2 regions of the Streptomyces sp. NPDC006691 genome follow, and region 1 is predicted to be linked to the other one. Evidence: predicted binding sites of a transcription regulator. Region 1 holds the regulator's gene; the other holds the start of a gene.
What was found. The regulator HspR, encoded in region 1, represses chaperone genes until heat shock. The targets are predictions, from matches to a motif close to TTGAGNNNNNNNNNCTCAA.
Positions count from the first base shown of each region.

Region 2: a site for HspR is predicted at 1,875-1,893, ahead of lon (endopeptidase La). Genes of this name have one in related genera too.

Region 1 is NZ_JBIAGW010000001.1:340,115-347,825, forward strand. It holds gene ACFYNP_RS01515 (helix-turn-helix transcriptional regulator) at 1-385, shown strand, start outside; gene ACFYNP_RS01520 (helix-turn-helix transcriptional regulator) at 391-1,221, opposite strand; gene ACFYNP_RS01525 (LuxR C-terminal-related transcriptional regulator) at 1,337-2,311, opposite strand; gene ACFYNP_RS01530 (heat shock protein transcriptional repressor HspR) at 2,459-2,926, opposite strand; gene dnaJ (molecular chaperone DnaJ) at 2,928-4,115, opposite strand; gene grpE (nucleotide exchange factor GrpE) at 4,161-4,799, opposite strand; gene dnaK (molecular chaperone DnaK) at 4,799-6,652, opposite strand; gene ACFYNP_RS01550 (FkbM family methyltransferase) at 6,857-7,627, opposite strand; gene ACFYNP_RS01555 (MraY family glycosyltransferase) at 7,705-7,711, opposite strand, start outside.
Region 2 is NZ_JBIAGW010000032.1:31,560-39,270, forward strand. It holds gene lon (endopeptidase La) at 1-1,852, opposite strand, end outside; gene ACFYNP_RS36295 (GNAT family N-acetyltransferase) at 2,042-2,767, shown strand; gene ACFYNP_RS36300 (DUF3626 domain-containing protein) at 2,824-3,876, shown strand; gene ACFYNP_RS36305 (rhomboid-like protein) at 3,860-4,705, opposite strand; gene ACFYNP_RS36310 (spermidine synthase) at 4,961-5,629, shown strand; gene ACFYNP_RS36315 (response regulator transcription factor) at 5,720-6,457, shown strand; gene ACFYNP_RS36320 (ATP-binding protein) at 6,454-7,644, shown strand.

The DNA of each region.
Region 1 (7,711 bases):
GATCATCGACCGGCTCATCATCATGGACCGCAAGGTCGCCTTCATCCCCGCCCGCAGCGACCGCCAAGTCGCCCTGGAACTGCGCCACGAGGGACTCGTGCAGTACCTGGTCGGGGTCTTCGACCAGTTCTGGCAGTACGCCGTCCCGTGGGACGACGAGGTGCCCTACCACCTGGAGACCGCCGGCATCACCGGCGTCCAGCGCTCCATCGCCAAGCTCCTGGTGGAGGGGCATGTCGACGAGGCCATAGCGCGCCGGCTCGGCATGAACGTCCGCACCTGCCGTGCGCACATCGCCAAGCTCGCCGCCGCCCTCGGCAGCGGCAGCCGGGCCCAACTCGGCTACCTCATCGCCCAGTCGGGCATCCTGGACCAGGACGCCTGAGCCGCTCACGCCGGGCCGCCGAGACCGGCCCGGGCGATGCGCACGCCGAGCTGGGCACGGCTGGAGGTGCCGAGCGCCGCCGCGAGACGGCCGATGTGGTGGCGGCAGGTGCGCACGCTGATGCCGAGCCGCTGGGCGACGACCGCGTCCTGATGCCCCTCGGCGAGCAGCGCCGCGATGACCCGCTCGCGATGCGTGATGCCCGCGATGCCGGTCGCCGCCGGAACCGGCTCGGACAGCGGGACCGCCCGGTTCCACAGGCACTCGAAGTAGGTCACCAGATGCCCGACGAGCGCGGGCTGGCGCAGTTCCAGCGCGCTGGTGCGCTCCGCGTTGGCGGGCAGGAACGCCACCGTGCGGTCGAAGACCATCATCCGCTCGATGACCTCGTCCAGGGTGCGCACCTCGGCGCCGTCGCCGAGCCGCTCCAGATAGGCGCCCAGGGCCGGCCCGTACCGGGCGACGTGGGTGTACAGGGTGCGCATCCGCGCGCCGCGGGCCACCAGCGCCGGGTCGCGGGTCGAGGCGTGCGCCAGGATGCTCGGCGAGCGGATCCCGTCGGGCTGCACGGTCAGCATCTCGGTGACGCAGGCGGCGGAGGCCGCGGCGATGGCCCCGTCGATCGCCTCGAAGCCGTCGAGCACCCGGACGGCCTGGCCGGGCCGCGGGGCGCCCGGGGTGAGCGAGGCGTACCGCTCGAAGGCCTCGGCCACCGCGCCCGCGCGGCGGCGCGTCTCGGCGAGGCCGTCGTGGATGCCGCGCACGAGCAGGGCCACGGCCGCGGCGTCCACCACGCCGCCGTCCGGCCCCGCATCCCCGTGAGTCGAGCTGTTCATACTGCCCACCACGATGCATCGCGAGCCGCTCGGCCACCACCGTCATGTTGCTGCACTGCATCAACTGGAGGCGGAACAAAGGCCGACATGTCCGCATGACAGCTGTACCAGTGGATCAGCGCGGGTGCGCGTCGAGCCCCGACTGGGCGATGCGGACGCCGAGTTGGGTGCGGCTGCTGCTGCCGAGCGCCGCCGCGAGACGGCTGATGTGGTGGCGGCAGGTGCGCACGCTGATGCCGAGCCGCTGGGCGACGACCGCGTCCTGATGCCCCTCGGCGAGCAGCGCCGCGATGACCCGCTCGCGATGCGTGATGCCCTTGAGGTCGGTGACCGCGGGCACCGCGTCGCCCAGCGGCACCCCGAGCCGCCACAGCCGCTCGAAGACGGTGGCGAGGTATTCGACGAGCGCCGGGTGGCGCAGCTCCAGGGCGCTGGTGTCGTCCGCGGCGGCCGGGATGATCGCCACCGTACGGTCGAAGAGCAGCAGCCGGTCGGTCACCTCGTCCAGGGTGCGCACCTCGACCGCCCGGCCCTCCAACTGGTGCAGGTAGTCGGCGAGTCCGGGGCCGTGGCGGGCCACGTGCGTGTAGAGGGTGCGGATGCGCACCCCCCGGTCCAGCATGTCCAGGGCGCGCGGCAGGGCCTGTGACAGGATGTGCTCGGGCCGGATGCCGCGGGGCTGGATGGTGAGCGACTCGGTGGAGCAGCCGGCTATCGCGTCGTCGATGGCCGCGTTGATGCGCGGGATGCCGTCCAGGACGCGGATGGCCTCGCTGTCGGCCGCCGCCGGTGCGCCGAGGGCCGCGAACCGCTCGAACGCCGCCGCCACCACACCCGTGCGGGCCTGGCTCGCCGCGATGTCCTCGTGGATGCCGCGCAGCAGCCGGGCCATCACCGCCTGCGGGGAGGTCGGAAGCAGCCAGTCGAGGGCGGCCGGGTCGGGGTGCAGCAGACCGAGGTCGATCAGACAGGTGGCCCCGCGCGCGTCCGCGCGCGCGATCCGCCCGGCCCGCAGCGCGTCCGCGTACACCCGTTCCGCGGGCGGGCACAGCCGGTCCGCGCCGTGCGGATGCGCCACCTGCTCAGCCATGCCCCTGCCCGCCTCCCTGCCACCGAGACCGATGACCCTATCCCGATCGGGTGACCGGTTCACGGCGGCTCGGCACGCGCGAGGCCCGCCGCCCCGGAACGGAACGGCGGGCCTGTGCCGCGCTGGGAGGAGCCGGACCCGACAGGGCTACTCCGACGCCCTCTTGGGCCGCCAGACGACCAGCGCGCTGGCCTGCTGGACGTCCTGGTACGGGACCAGGTCCCGCCGGTAGGAGGCGTGCACCTGGGCCTCGCGCTGCTGCATGGCGACGGCCGCGCCCTCGACCGCGGAGGACAGCTCCGCGACGCGGGCCTGGAGCGCCGCCACCTGGTTCTCCAGCTCGATGATGCGCTTGATGCCCGCCAGGTTGATGCCCTCGGTCTGCGACAACTCCTGCACCGTACGCAGCAGTTCGATGTCGCGGGCCGAGTAGCGCCGGCCGCGCCCGGCCGTGCGGTCGGGCGAGACCAGGCCGAGGCGGTCGTACTGCCGCAGGGTCTGCGGGTGCAGACCGGAGAGCTGGGCCGCCACCGAGATGACGTACACCGGCGTCTCGTCGGTCAGCTCGTACGCCCGGCCGCCGAACGGAGGCTGCCGGCGCTGGCGGGGGTCCATGTCATGCTCCCTTCGCGGCCTGGAACAGTTCTGCCCGCGGGTCCTCGCCCGCGGTCGCCTCGCGGTAGGTCTCCAAGGCCTCGCGGGCCTTGTCGTCCAGCTCCTTCGGCACGGTCACCTCGACCGTGACGAGCAGGTCGCCCCGGGTGCCGTCCTTGCGGACCGCGCCCTTGCCGCGGGCCCGCATGGTACGGCCGTTGGGGGTGCCCGCGGGCAGTTTCAGGGTGACCGGCGGACCGCTGAGCGTGGGCACCTTGATCTCGGCGCCGAGCGCGGCCTCCGTGAAGGTGACCGGCACCGTGACCGTCAGGTTGTCGTCCTTGCGGCCGAACACCGGGTGCGCGTCGACGTGCACCACGACGTACAGGTCGCCCGCGGGGCCGCCCCGTTCACCCGGCGCGCCCTTGCCTCGCAGGCGGATGCGCTGGTTGTTGCTGACGCCGGCCGGGATGCGGACCTGCATGGTGCGCGAGGAGCGCGCCCGGCCGCTGCCCTTGCAGACGTCGCACGGGTTCTCGGCGATCAGGCCGCGGCCCTTGCAGTCCACGCACGGGTCGGTCAGCGAGAAGCCGCCGCCCGAGCCGCGCGAGACCTGTCCCGTGCCGACGCAGGTCGGGCACACCCGGGGCGTGCCGTTCTTGTCGCCGGTGCCCGAACAGGCCTTGCAGGGGGCCTGGCTGGACAGCCGGATCGGGACCGTGGCCCCGTCGACCGCCTCGGTGAAGCTGAGCCTCACCTCGGACTCCAGGTCCTGGCCGCGGCGCGGCTGGGTGCGCTGGCCGGTACCCGCGCCGCCCCGGTTGAACAGGCCGCCGAACACGTCGCCGAGCCCGCCGCCGAAGCCGCCGGCACCCGCGCCGCCCCCGCCGGGCTGCTGCCCGCCGAACAGGTCGCCCAGGTCGAAGTTGAAGCTGCCGCCGCCCGCGCCCGGCCCGGCCCGGAAGCCTCCGTTGCCGAACAGGGCGCGCGCCTCGTCGTACTCCTTGCGCTTCTTGGGGTCGCCGAGGATGTCGTTCGCCTCGGAGATCTCCTTGAAGCGCTCCTCCGCCTTGGTGTCGCCCTTGTTGGCGTCGGGGTGGTTCTCGCGCGCCAGCTTGCGGTACGCCTTCTTGATCTCGGCGTCCGTGGCGTCCTTGGGGACGCCGAGAACCTTGTAGTAGTCCTTCTCGACGAAGTCCTTCGTGTTCATCGACGTCCCTCCTTCCGGACGATCACGGCTCTCATGACCGCTGCGTCAGCCCTTGTCGGGGCCACCGCTCTCCTCGTCGCTCGACTTCTCTTCCTTGGCGGCCGCCCCCGGCTGGGGCTCGGCCACCGCGACCCGCGCGGGGCGGATCGTACGCTCGCCGATCCGGTATCCCGGTTGCAGGATCGCCACGCAGGTCGTCTCGGTGACGTCCGGCGCGTAGCTGTGCATCAGGGCCTCGTGGACCGTCGGGTCGAAGGGCTCGCCCTCCTTGCCGAACTGCTGGAGGCCCATCTTGGCGGCGACCGTCTCAAGAGACTCGGCCACCGACTTGAAGCCACCGGTCAGTTCGCCGTGTTCGCGGGCCCTGCCGATGTCGTCGAGCGTGGGCAGCAGCTCGGTCAGGAGGCCGGCGACGGCGATCTCCTTGACCGTGACGCGGTCCCGCTCCACACGGCGGCGGTAGTTCTGGTACTCGGCCTGGAGGCGCTGGAGGTCCGCGGTGCGCTCGTTGAGCGCCGTCTGGGCCTGGTCCAGCTGGGCCTGAAGGGCGATGTCCTTGGCAGCGTCCCCGGCCGGGGCCGCCTTCTCCTCCTCGGAGGAGTCGGCGGCCTTCGGCTCGGCGTCTTCCTGAGCGCCGGAGGGGACGTCGGGCTTCTCCTCGAAGCCCGGGGTCTCCTCCGTCATCAGGCGGCGCCACCCTTCGGCTTCTCGTCGTCGACGATCTCGGCGTCGACCACGTCGTCGTCACCGGCGGGGTGGGCCTGCTCGGTGCCCTCGGCACCCGGGGCGGCACCCTGCGCGGCCTGGGCGTCGGCGTACATGGCCTGGCCCAGCTTCTGCGAGACGGCGGCGACCTTCTCGGTGGCGGTGCGGATCTCGGCCGAGTCCTCGCCCTTGAGCTTCTCCTTCAGCTCGGCGACGGCGGCCTCGACCTCGGTCTTGACCTCGCCCGGGACCTTGTCCTCGTTGTCCTTGAGGAACTTCTCGGTCTGGTAGACGAGCTGCTCGCCCTGGTTGCGGCTCTCGGCGGCCTCGCGGCGGCGGTGGTCCTCCTCCGCGTACTGCTCGGCCTCCTCACGCATGCGGTTGACCTCGTCCTTCGGCAGCGAGGAGCCGCCGGTGACGGTCATCTTCTGCTCCTTGCCCGTGCCGAGGTCCTTCGCGGTCACGTGCATGATGCCGTTGGCGTCGATGTCGAAGGCGACCTCGATCTGCGGGACACCGCGCGGGGCCGGCGGCAGACCGGTCAGCTCGAACATCCCGAGCTTCTTGTTGTACGCCGCGATCTCGCGCTCGCCCTGGTAGACCTGGATCTGCACGGACGGCTGGTTGTCCTCGGCCGTCGTGAAGATCTCGGACCGCTTGGTCGGGATCGTGGTGTTGCGCTCGATGAGCTTGGTCATGATCCCTCCCTTGGTCTCGATGCCGAGGGACAGCGGGGTGACGTCGAGGAGCAGGACGTCCTTGACCTCGCCCTTGAGGACACCGGCCTGGAGGGCGGCGCCGATGGCGACGACCTCGTCCGGGTTGACGCCCTTGTTGGCCTCGTTGCCGCCGGTCAGCTCCTTGACGAGCTCGGCGACGGCCGGCATGCGGGTGGAACCACCGACGAGAACGACGTGGTCGATCTCGGAGAGGTTGATGCCCGCGTCCTTGATGACGTTGTGGAACGGCGTCTTGCAGCGCTCCAGGAGGTCGGACGTGAGCTGCTGGAACTGGGCGCGCGTGAGCTTCTCGTCCAGGTGCAGCGGGCCCTCGGCGGACGCCGTGATGTAGGGCAGGTTGATCGAGGTCTCGGTGGACGAGGACAGCTCGATCTTGGCCTTCTCGGCGGCCTCGCGGAGGCGCTGGAGGGCCATCTTGTCCTTGGACAGGTCCACGCCGTGACCGGACTGGAACTGCTTCACCAGGTAGTCGACGACGCGCTGGTCCCAGTCGTCACCACCGAGGTGGTTGTCACCGTTGGTGGCCTTCACCTCGACGACGCCGTCGCCGATCTCCAGGAGGGACACGTCGAAGGTGCCGCCACCGAGGTCGAAGACGAGGATCGTCTGGTCGTCCTTGTCGAGGCCGTAGGCGAGCGCCGCGGCCGTCGGCTCGTTGACGATGCGCAGGACGTTGAGGCCCGCGATCTCGCCGGCCTCCTTGGTGGCCTGGCGCTCGGAGTCGTTGAAGTACGCCGGCACGGTGATGACCGCGTCGGTGACCTTCTCGCCGAGGTAGGCCTCCGCGTCGCGCTTCAGCTTCTGCAGGATGAAGGCGCTCATCTGCTGCGGGTTGAAGCTCTTGCCGTCGAGCTCGATCTTCCAGTCGGTGCCCATGTGGCGCTTGACCGACCGGATGGTCCTGTCGACGTTGGTGACCGCCTGGCGCTTGGCGACCTCGCCGACCAGCACCTCGCCGTTCTTCGCGAAGGCGACGACGGACGGCGTGGTCCTGGCGCCCTCTGCGTTGGTGATGACGGTGGGCTCGCCGCCTTCAAGAACGCTGACGACGGAGTTAGTCGTGCCCAGGTCGATGCCGACCGCACGTGCCATTTCGATTCCTCCAGATGCCTACTTGAGTGGAACTGGCTCAAGGATGCATGACCGTTCCCGCCACGTCAACAGAGCTGAGTGCAGCCGACTCAAGTTTTATCCTGCGCTTATCTGCAAGAGATTCCATAAGCGCAGGTCAGGAGCGATATCGAGGCCTGCCCGCGGCGCGCTGGATCATGTCTCATCGTGCCCCGTGCGACGCTCTCACACCACCGCGGCGACCTGTGCGGGCACCTGCTCGCCGGGGGCCGGCCCGTCCTCGCGCAGCAGCACCAGGTCGCACTGGAGCAGCCGCCCGTCGCGCGGATCGGTGAGGCCGGGCTCCAGGGACATCAGGGTCAGACCGAGCCCGTCGCGGGTGCGCGCGAGCAGCTCGTCGAAGAGCTCGGCGCCCTCGAAGAGCGGCACCAGCGGCGCCCCGATCCGCACCCCGCAGATCTCGTCCGCGAACCGCCCCGCCCCGTCCAGGACTTGGGCCTCGTACCCCTGCACGTCGAGCGCCACGAAGACCCGCTCGCCGGGCGCGGTGACCTGCTCCCACAGCTCGTCCAGGCGCCGCGTCTCCACGATGACGTCGCCGGTGTACGCGCTGCGCGGGGCCGCCCCGCGGTGCCGGGGCAGCATCGCGCGCAGGGAGCTCGCGGGGCCGAAGTCCCCGGAGATGTTGAGCGTCGCGGTGCCCGAGCGGTCGCCGAGCGCGTACGGCAGCACGCTCCAGGTGTCGTCGAGGGCCGCGCGGTGGCGCAGTTCGGCGCGGGGCCCGCGCAGCGGCTCGAAGGAGACGATGCGGCCGCGGTAGCCGGCCTCGCGCAGCCGGGCGGCGAAGTCGCCGCGGTGGGCGCCGATGTCGAGGACCAGGTCGATCTCGTACCGCGCGAGCAGCCGGACGAGTGCGTGGCCGCCGGGGCGGTGGCGGACCACGTCGATGCCGAGGCGGCGCAGCGCGCGGTGCAGTCGGCGCGGGAGGGTGGTCATCACGGGTGTACGGCTCCCTGCTGGAGGCGGTTCGCGTCTTGGCGCGGGCTGTTGGGGCGGATCGGCGGGTGCGGGGCTCAGCCC
Region 2 (7,711 bases), on a different contig from region 1:
TGGCCACGCCGGGCACCGCGGTGCGCCGCTCGGCGGGGTCCTGGGCGGACTCGGGCACATGGTGCGGTCGCCCGATCAGCTTGCGCAGGTCGTCCGGGGCGATGGTGAACGGCAGCTCCTGGCCGCCCAGTTCGTGCTGGGCCGCCACCTTGCGCAGCAGCCGGGCGATCGAGCGCTCCAGGTTCCGTACGCCCGCCTCGCGGGTGTACTCCCCCGCGAGCCTGCGCAGTGAGGCATCCTCCAGGACGACCTCACCGTCTTCCAGGCCGGCCCGCTCCAGCTGGCGCGGCAGCAGGTGGTCGCGCGCGATGACGACCTTCTCGTCCTCGGTGTAGCCGTCGAGCCGGACCAGCTCCATGCGGTCGAGCAGGGCCTCGGGGATGGCTTCGAGGACGTTGGCGGTGGCCAGGAACACCACGTCGCTCAGGTCGAGCTCGACCTCCAGGTAGTGGTCCCGGAAGGTGTGGTTCTGCGCCGGGTCGAGCACTTCGAGCAGGGCCGCGGCCGGGTCGCCCCGGAAGTCGGAGCCCACCTTGTCGATCTCGTCGAGCAGCACCACCGGGTTCATCGACCCGGCCTCCTTGATGGCCCGCACGATCCGGCCAGGCAGGGCGCCGACGTAGGTGCGGCGGTGGCCGCGGATCTCGGCCTCGTCGCGTACGCCGCCGAGCGCGACCCGGACGAACTTGCGGCCCATGGCGTGCGCGACGGACTCGCCGAGCGAGGTCTTGCCCACTCCGGGCGGCCCGACGAGCGCGAGCACGGCGCCGCCGCGGCGGCCGCCCACCACCCCGAGCCCCCGGTCGGCACGGCGCTTGCGCACCGCGAGGTACTCGGTGATGCGCTCCTTCACGTCCTTCAGCCCGGCATGCTCGGCGTCGAGGATCTCCCGGGCGCCCCGGATGTCGTAGACGTCCTCGGTGCTCTCGTTCCAGGGCAGTTCGAGGACGGTGTCCAGCCAGGTGCGGATCCAGGAGCCCTCGGGCGACTGGTCGCTGGACCGCTCCAGCTTGTCGACCTCCTTGAGGGCGGCCTCGCGGACCTTCTCGGGCAGGTCGGCGGCCTCGACACGGGCGCGGTAGTCGTCGCTCTCGTCCTCGTCGCCGCCCTCGCCGTTGAGCTCGCGCAGCTCCTTGCGCACGGCGTCCAGCTGGCGGCGCAGCAGGAACTCGCGCTGCTGCTTGTCCACGCCTTCCTGGACGTCCTTGGCGATGGACTCGGCGACGTCCTGCTCGGCGAGGTGCTCGCGGAGCTGCTCGGTGGCGAGCTTGAGGCGGGCCACCGGGTCGGCGATCTCCAGGAGCTCTACCTTCTGGGCGACGGTGAGGAACGGCGAGTAGCCGGAGTTGTCGGCGAGCGCGGAGACGCCCTCGATCTGCTGGACGCGGTCGACGACCTGCCAGGCCCCGCGCTTCTTCAGCCAGTCGGTGGCGAGCGCCTTGTATTCCTTGACCAGTTCGGTCACCTGTCCCGGCAGGGGCTCGGGCAGGGTCTCCTCGACCCGGGTGCCCTCCACCCACAGGGCCGCGCCGGGCCCGGTGGTGCCGGCGCCGATGCGCACGCGGTGGCGGCCCCGGATGAGGGCGCCGGGGTCGCCGTCGGAAAGCCGGCCGACCTGCTCGACGGTCCCGAGCACACCGGTCCCGGCGTACGTCCCGTCGATCCGCGGCACGAGCAGCACCTGCGGCTTCCCCGCATCGGACCGGGCGGCGGCCTGCGCCGCCTCGACGGCGGCCCGCACCTCGGTGTCGGACAGGTCCAGCGGAACGACCATCCCGGGCAGCACGACCTCGTCGTCGAGCGGCAGCACGGGCAGGGCGGTCGGTGTGTTCGCCGTGGACTCGGTAGCCATGATCTCCCCTTCGGCAGTCAAGTTGAGCTATGCCGACTCAATGCATGTGAGTCGGGGATTGTTCCCCGAGCCTTGTTCGCTCTGAGCGATCATCTGGGGCCGCCCTCGTAACCAGGGGCGGGGGACAAATACCGGCCGCCACTTGTAAGGTTCCGTTAGCCATTTCACCTATTACCACTGGGGGCGGACATGACCTCGCCAGCGACGGCTACGGCTACGGCTACGGCTACGGCTACGACGACGGCAGCAGCGACCGAGGCGGCTACGAAGGACCCGGCCAGGACGGCCGCCCTCGTACGGGCGTGGATCGACGGCTGGGTCGTGTCGCGCGGAACCTCCGACCCGATGGACCGGCCCTGGGGCTGGACCATCGACGCCGGACAGGCCCACCACGTGTCCCGGCACGTACTGCCCTGCCCCGCCGAGGCCGACGTCCGCGCGCTCGTGGCCGCCACGAGCGCGCCCGGGACCTGGCTGAAGCTGTTCGCGGACGACGACACCGTGCGGCCCTGGCTCGGCGCGGGCTGGGAGTTCGACCGGCCCGGCTACCTGATGACGGTCCCGCTCGCCGCCGAGCGGCCCGAGGTGCCGGCCGGCTACACCCTCACCTCATGGACCCGGGGCGGTGTGACCCGCGTCCTCGTCCGCACCACCGAGGGGCACTTCGCGGCCCGCGGCCAGATCGCGCCGACCGGCCCGACCGCCGTCGCCGACCAGATCGAGACCGCGGGCGACCACCGGCGCCGGGGCCTGGGCAGCCTGGTGATGCGCACCCTTCAGAACACCGCCCACGAGGCGGGCGCCCGCACCGGCATCCTGGTGGGCACCCCCGAGGGCCGCGCCCTTTACGCCTCCCTCGGCTGGACGACCCGGTCTCCCATGGCGAGCCTGGTCCTCAAGCCGGCGGCAGGCTGACCGCCGCCGGAAAATCCGGCAGCGGGCGAACGGGCCGCTCGCCTACATTCGGCCGCATGACGCTCACCCGCGCCCAGAGCGCCGCGCTCACCCACGTCCGCACCGCCGCACGATCGGCCGCCCGCCGGGCCACGGGCCGGCTCGGCGGCGTGGACGCGCAGGCACTCACCTCGCACGTCATGGACCGGGCGCGCATCACCCTCAACTTCCACCCCGACCGGCCGCGTCCCACCGACGGGCGCACGGTCGCCGAGGCGCTCGCGGTGGACGCGGTCTACCGGAGCCAGTACGAGACGGGCCTGTCCAACGGCGGGCGCACCGCCTTCCCCGGCGGGGCCCGGGACGAGTGGGAGCGGTCCCTGTTCGGCGGCGCCTACCACGCCGACGGCGTACGGCCCAAGTACGGGGCGCTCAACCTGCTCGGCCACGCGGACGGCGCCGCGCCCCGCTTCGGCTCCTGCCATGTGCGGCTGCGCCCCGAGGTGAACCGGCGGGCCACGTTCTGCCACGGCGACAGCCACCTCGGACCGGAGGACGTGGGGACCGCCGACGCCTTCTGGTGCGTCCTGGCGGCGCTCGTGGAGGACGGGACGGATGTGCGCGGGGTGCCTTCCGGTACGCACGGGCGGATACACGGGCGGATATTGGACGGGTATGTCGAGGCCCAGGTGCACGGCCCGGTCGTCCTCACCCGGGACGCGGAGGCCATCGTGCTCGACCCGTCGTTCCGGGGCACCCCGGCCGCCCGGCTGCTCGCGTCGACCGGGGTGCCGATCGAGTGGCACCCCGGATTCGTGCTCGCGCCGCACGAGGTGGACGCCGAATTCCGTGGCCCCGTGATGCTTCCCCTGGCCGCCCGTGTCGTGCGCGCCTACTCGGCCGACGGCCTGCTGCGCGCCGAGACGCTGGGCCACGCCGCCGCGTCCGTCGTACGGGAGCCGCGGGCCTGGGCCGAGTTCGGCAGCGGGGACGAGGTGCTCCAGTACGTGAAGCAGCTGTGGCACGTACTGGCCCGGTTCGGGCGGCCCGACGTGCGGGCCGAAACGGGGGCCGACGGGCTGGCCGACGAAGGGGCGGAGGACCGGGCCGGGATCAGCCGGCCGGTGTGACAGGTGTGAGCCGCACCCGCCGTACCGCCGGCCAGCAGGCGATGCCCGCCAGGAGGGCCACCGGGTGGCCCCAGGCCGCCAGCGGTTCCACCATCTCCAGGAGGTCCTGCACGAGCAGGGCGCCGACGACGGCCAGGGCGGTCCAGCGCAGCAGCGGGGCGAGCAGGCCCGCGAGGGCGCCGACCGTGGCCATCAGGCCGAAGCTGATGCCGTAGTCCAGGCGGTGCAGCGAGCTGGCGGGAAGGTGGCCGGCCAGGACCGAGACGGCGACCGGAAGCTCGGTGGCCAGGGTCGCCACGACATGGCCGAGCAGAAAGACACCGGCCGTGCGCCAGCCGCCGATACGGCGCTCCAGCGCGGCCAGGACGAAGAGGAACACCATCGCGTACGGGGAGGCGATGCCGCCGGCTATCCACAGGGCGCTCGCGAAGATCGCCAGGACCGGCGCCGTGGACAGATGGGCCACATCGGTGCTCGACCCGCGCAGCAACGCGCTCACCGTGGCCTGGTCGCCGTACTCGCTGTAGAGCGAGGTCACCAGGAGCAGCACCGCGTAGCCGAAGGCGAAGGGGTACGAGGCGGGCGAGGGGAGCAGCCCCCGGACACGGGCGAGACCGCCCCGCGCACCGGCGCCGGCCACCGGCTCCGGTCCGGGGACGGCCGCCGCCCCGGCCTCGCGAACCGACGGCTCGGCGGGCTCCGGCTCCGGCCACGGCCGCTGGGGCGGGATCGCGTCCAGCGCGGGGCCGGAGGCGGAAGCGAAAGCAGGAGTGACGGCGGGCAGCGGCGTGGCCGACGCGGCCGGCTGCCGGGTTTCCAACGGGTGCACCGGAAGAGGCCCCTTCCCCGGGGCACGGTGTACGCGCCCCGAATCAAGCCACGCCCGCGTTCCCCGGCCGTGTTCCGTTCTCGCTTACCTGCCGTACAACGGCTCACCTTCCGTGATCGTCTCCGGGCCCGTCTATGGCGTGCGCCACATCGGACAACCTTTGACACATCCTGAGCGTCCGGGGCTCGCCGCGCCACCCGTACGAGCCCCACAACTCGCGTGCGCGGAGCGGCCGGAGACGGCATCCTCACGGACATGGACGACATCGCCACCCTCGACCGGCGGCAGGGACCGCACGGGGAAGTCGTGCTGCGGCAGCGCGGCGCGCATTTCGAGATCATCGCCAACGGGTGCTTCCTCATGGACACTTCCGACGGCCGCTCGGAACGCCTGCTCATCGATGCGGCGTACGACACACTTCTGCCAGGCACATCCGGCCCTTCCGTTCTCATCGGCGGGCTGGGCGTCGGCTTCTCCCTCGCACATGCGGCGCAGGACCCCCGCTGGGGCCAAATCACCGTGCTGGAGCGGGAGAAGGCCGTCATCGACTGGCACCGCACGGGTCCGCTCCGCGCCATTTCCGGCCCGGCTCTGTCCGATTCGCGTACCCGGATCATCCAGGCCGATCTGGTCGATTACGTACGGACCGCCCAGGACACCTTCGACGCGCTCTGTCTCGACATCGACAACGGGCCCGACTGGACCGTCACGGAGGGCAACGGCGGACTGTACTCACCGGCCGGACTCGCCCACTGCGCAAGGCGGTTGAGGCCCGGCGGAGTGCTCGCCGTATGGTCCGCGCAGCCGTCCCCCGGCTTTGAGCAGGCACTCCGGAATGCCGGATTCACCGGGGTAAATACCAAAGAGATCCGAGTTGCCCGGGGCGTCCCTGACGTGGTCCATCTCGGTGTTCGCCCTGCGTAGCCGAGATACGGAAAGTGCCTCTAGTCTCTGAGCCACACAGGGGATCACCCCACGGATCCCCGGGCGAGCACATTCAGGGCGGGGCAACCGATGGAGCAGACACACACCGGCCACAACGGCGTCGCGGCGACCCCCGGCGCCCAGCGCAGGGTGCTGGTCGTCGAGGACGACACGACGATCGTCGACGCCATCGCGGCCCGTCTGCGGGCCGAGGGCTTCCAGGTGCAGACGGCCGTCGACGGCCCCGCGGCCGTCGACACGGCCGAGGCCTGGCAACCGGACCTCATGGTGCTCGACATCATGCTGCCGGGCTTCGACGGCCTGGAGGTCTGCCGCCGGGTCCAGGCCCGCCGGCCCGTGCCGGTCCTCATGCTGACGGCCCGCGACGACGAGACCGACATGCTGGTCGGACTCGGGGTCGGCGCGGACGACTACATGACCAAGCCGTTCTCGATGCGCGAGCTCGCGGCCCGGGTGCACGTCCTGCTGCGCCGGGTGGAGCGCGCCGCGCTGGCCGCCACCACACCGCGCACGGGCATACTCCGGCTCGGCGAGCTGGAGATCGACCACGCGCAGCGCCGGGTACGGGTGCGCGGCGAGGACGTCCACCTCACGCCGACCGAGTTCGACCTGCTGAGCTGCCTGGCGAACACGCCGCGCGCCGTCCTCTCGCGCGAGCAGCTGCTCGCCGAGGTGTGGGACTGGGCCGACGCGTCCGGCACCCGGACCGTGGACAGCCACATCAAGGCGCTGCGCCGCAAGATCGGCGCCGAGCGGATCCGCACGGTCCACGGCGTGGGTTACGCGCTGGAGACCCCGGCGCCATGAGCCGGGCCGGAGACCGGGCCCGGCAGCTGCGCGGCAGCGGCGAGCGGCCCGGCTGGGACGAGCCCGCCAGACGCGGCGGCTGGGCCAGGGCCCGGCGCGGGCTGCGCGGCCGGATAGCGGCCGGCCTGCGGTCGGTGTCGATCTCGATCAAGACCAAGCTCGGCACGCTCGTCGTGGTCTCCGTGTTCATCACCACAGGGCTGCTCATGGTGGCCCTCCAGACCCGCACCGAGCTCCGCTTCATCACGGTGTTCTCGGTGATAGCGACCCTGCTGATCACCCAGTTCGTCGCCCATGGGCTCACCGCCCCGCTGGACGAGATGAACACGGTCGCCCGCGCCATCTCGCACGGCGACTACACGCGCCGGGTGCGCGGCGCCGACCGCCGCGACGAGCTCGGCGACCTCGCGGGCACCATCAACCGCATGGCCGACGACCTGGAGGCCGTGGACCGGCACCGCAAGGAACTCGTGGCGAATGTCTCCCACGAGCTGCGCACCCCCATCGCGGCGCTGCGCGCGGTCCTGGAGAACGTGGTGGACGGGGTCTCGGCCGCCGACCCGGAGACGATGCGCACGGCCCTCAAGCAGACCGAGCGCCTGGGCCGCCTGGTCGAGACCCTCCTGGACCTGTCGCGCCTGGACAACGGCGTGGTCACGCTGCGCGCCCACCGCTTCGAGGTGTGGCCGTATCTGTCGGGCGTCCTCAAGGAGGCCAATCTGGCGGCCGCCCAGCGCAAGCTGTCCTCGGGCTCGGGCAACCACCAGCGCACCGATGTCCATCTGCACCTGGACGTCTCGCCGCCCGAGCTGACCGCGCACGCGGACGCCGAGCGGCTGCACCAGGTCGTGGCGAATCTCATCGACAACGCCGTCAAGCACTCCCCGCCGCACGGCCGCGTGACGGTACGGGCCCGGCGCGGCCCGCAGCCCGAGTCGCTCGACCTGGAGGTCCTGGACGAGGGGCCCGGCATACCGCAGTCGGAGTGGCACCGGGTCTTCGAGCGGTTCAACCGCGGCACGGCGACCGCCCCGCACGGCCCGGGCAGCGACGGCGGCACGGGCCTCGGCCTCGCCATCGCGCGCTGGGCGGTGGATCTCCACGGTGGCCGGATCGGCGTGGCCGAATCCACTCGCGGCTGCCGGATCCAGGTCACCCTCCCGGGCACCCCGCGCCCGCAAAGTTGACGTAAAGTTCGAACCGGAAGCGACCGTTCTGCGTGGTCATCAGCGGAAGCGGTCGTTCAGGGTGCGG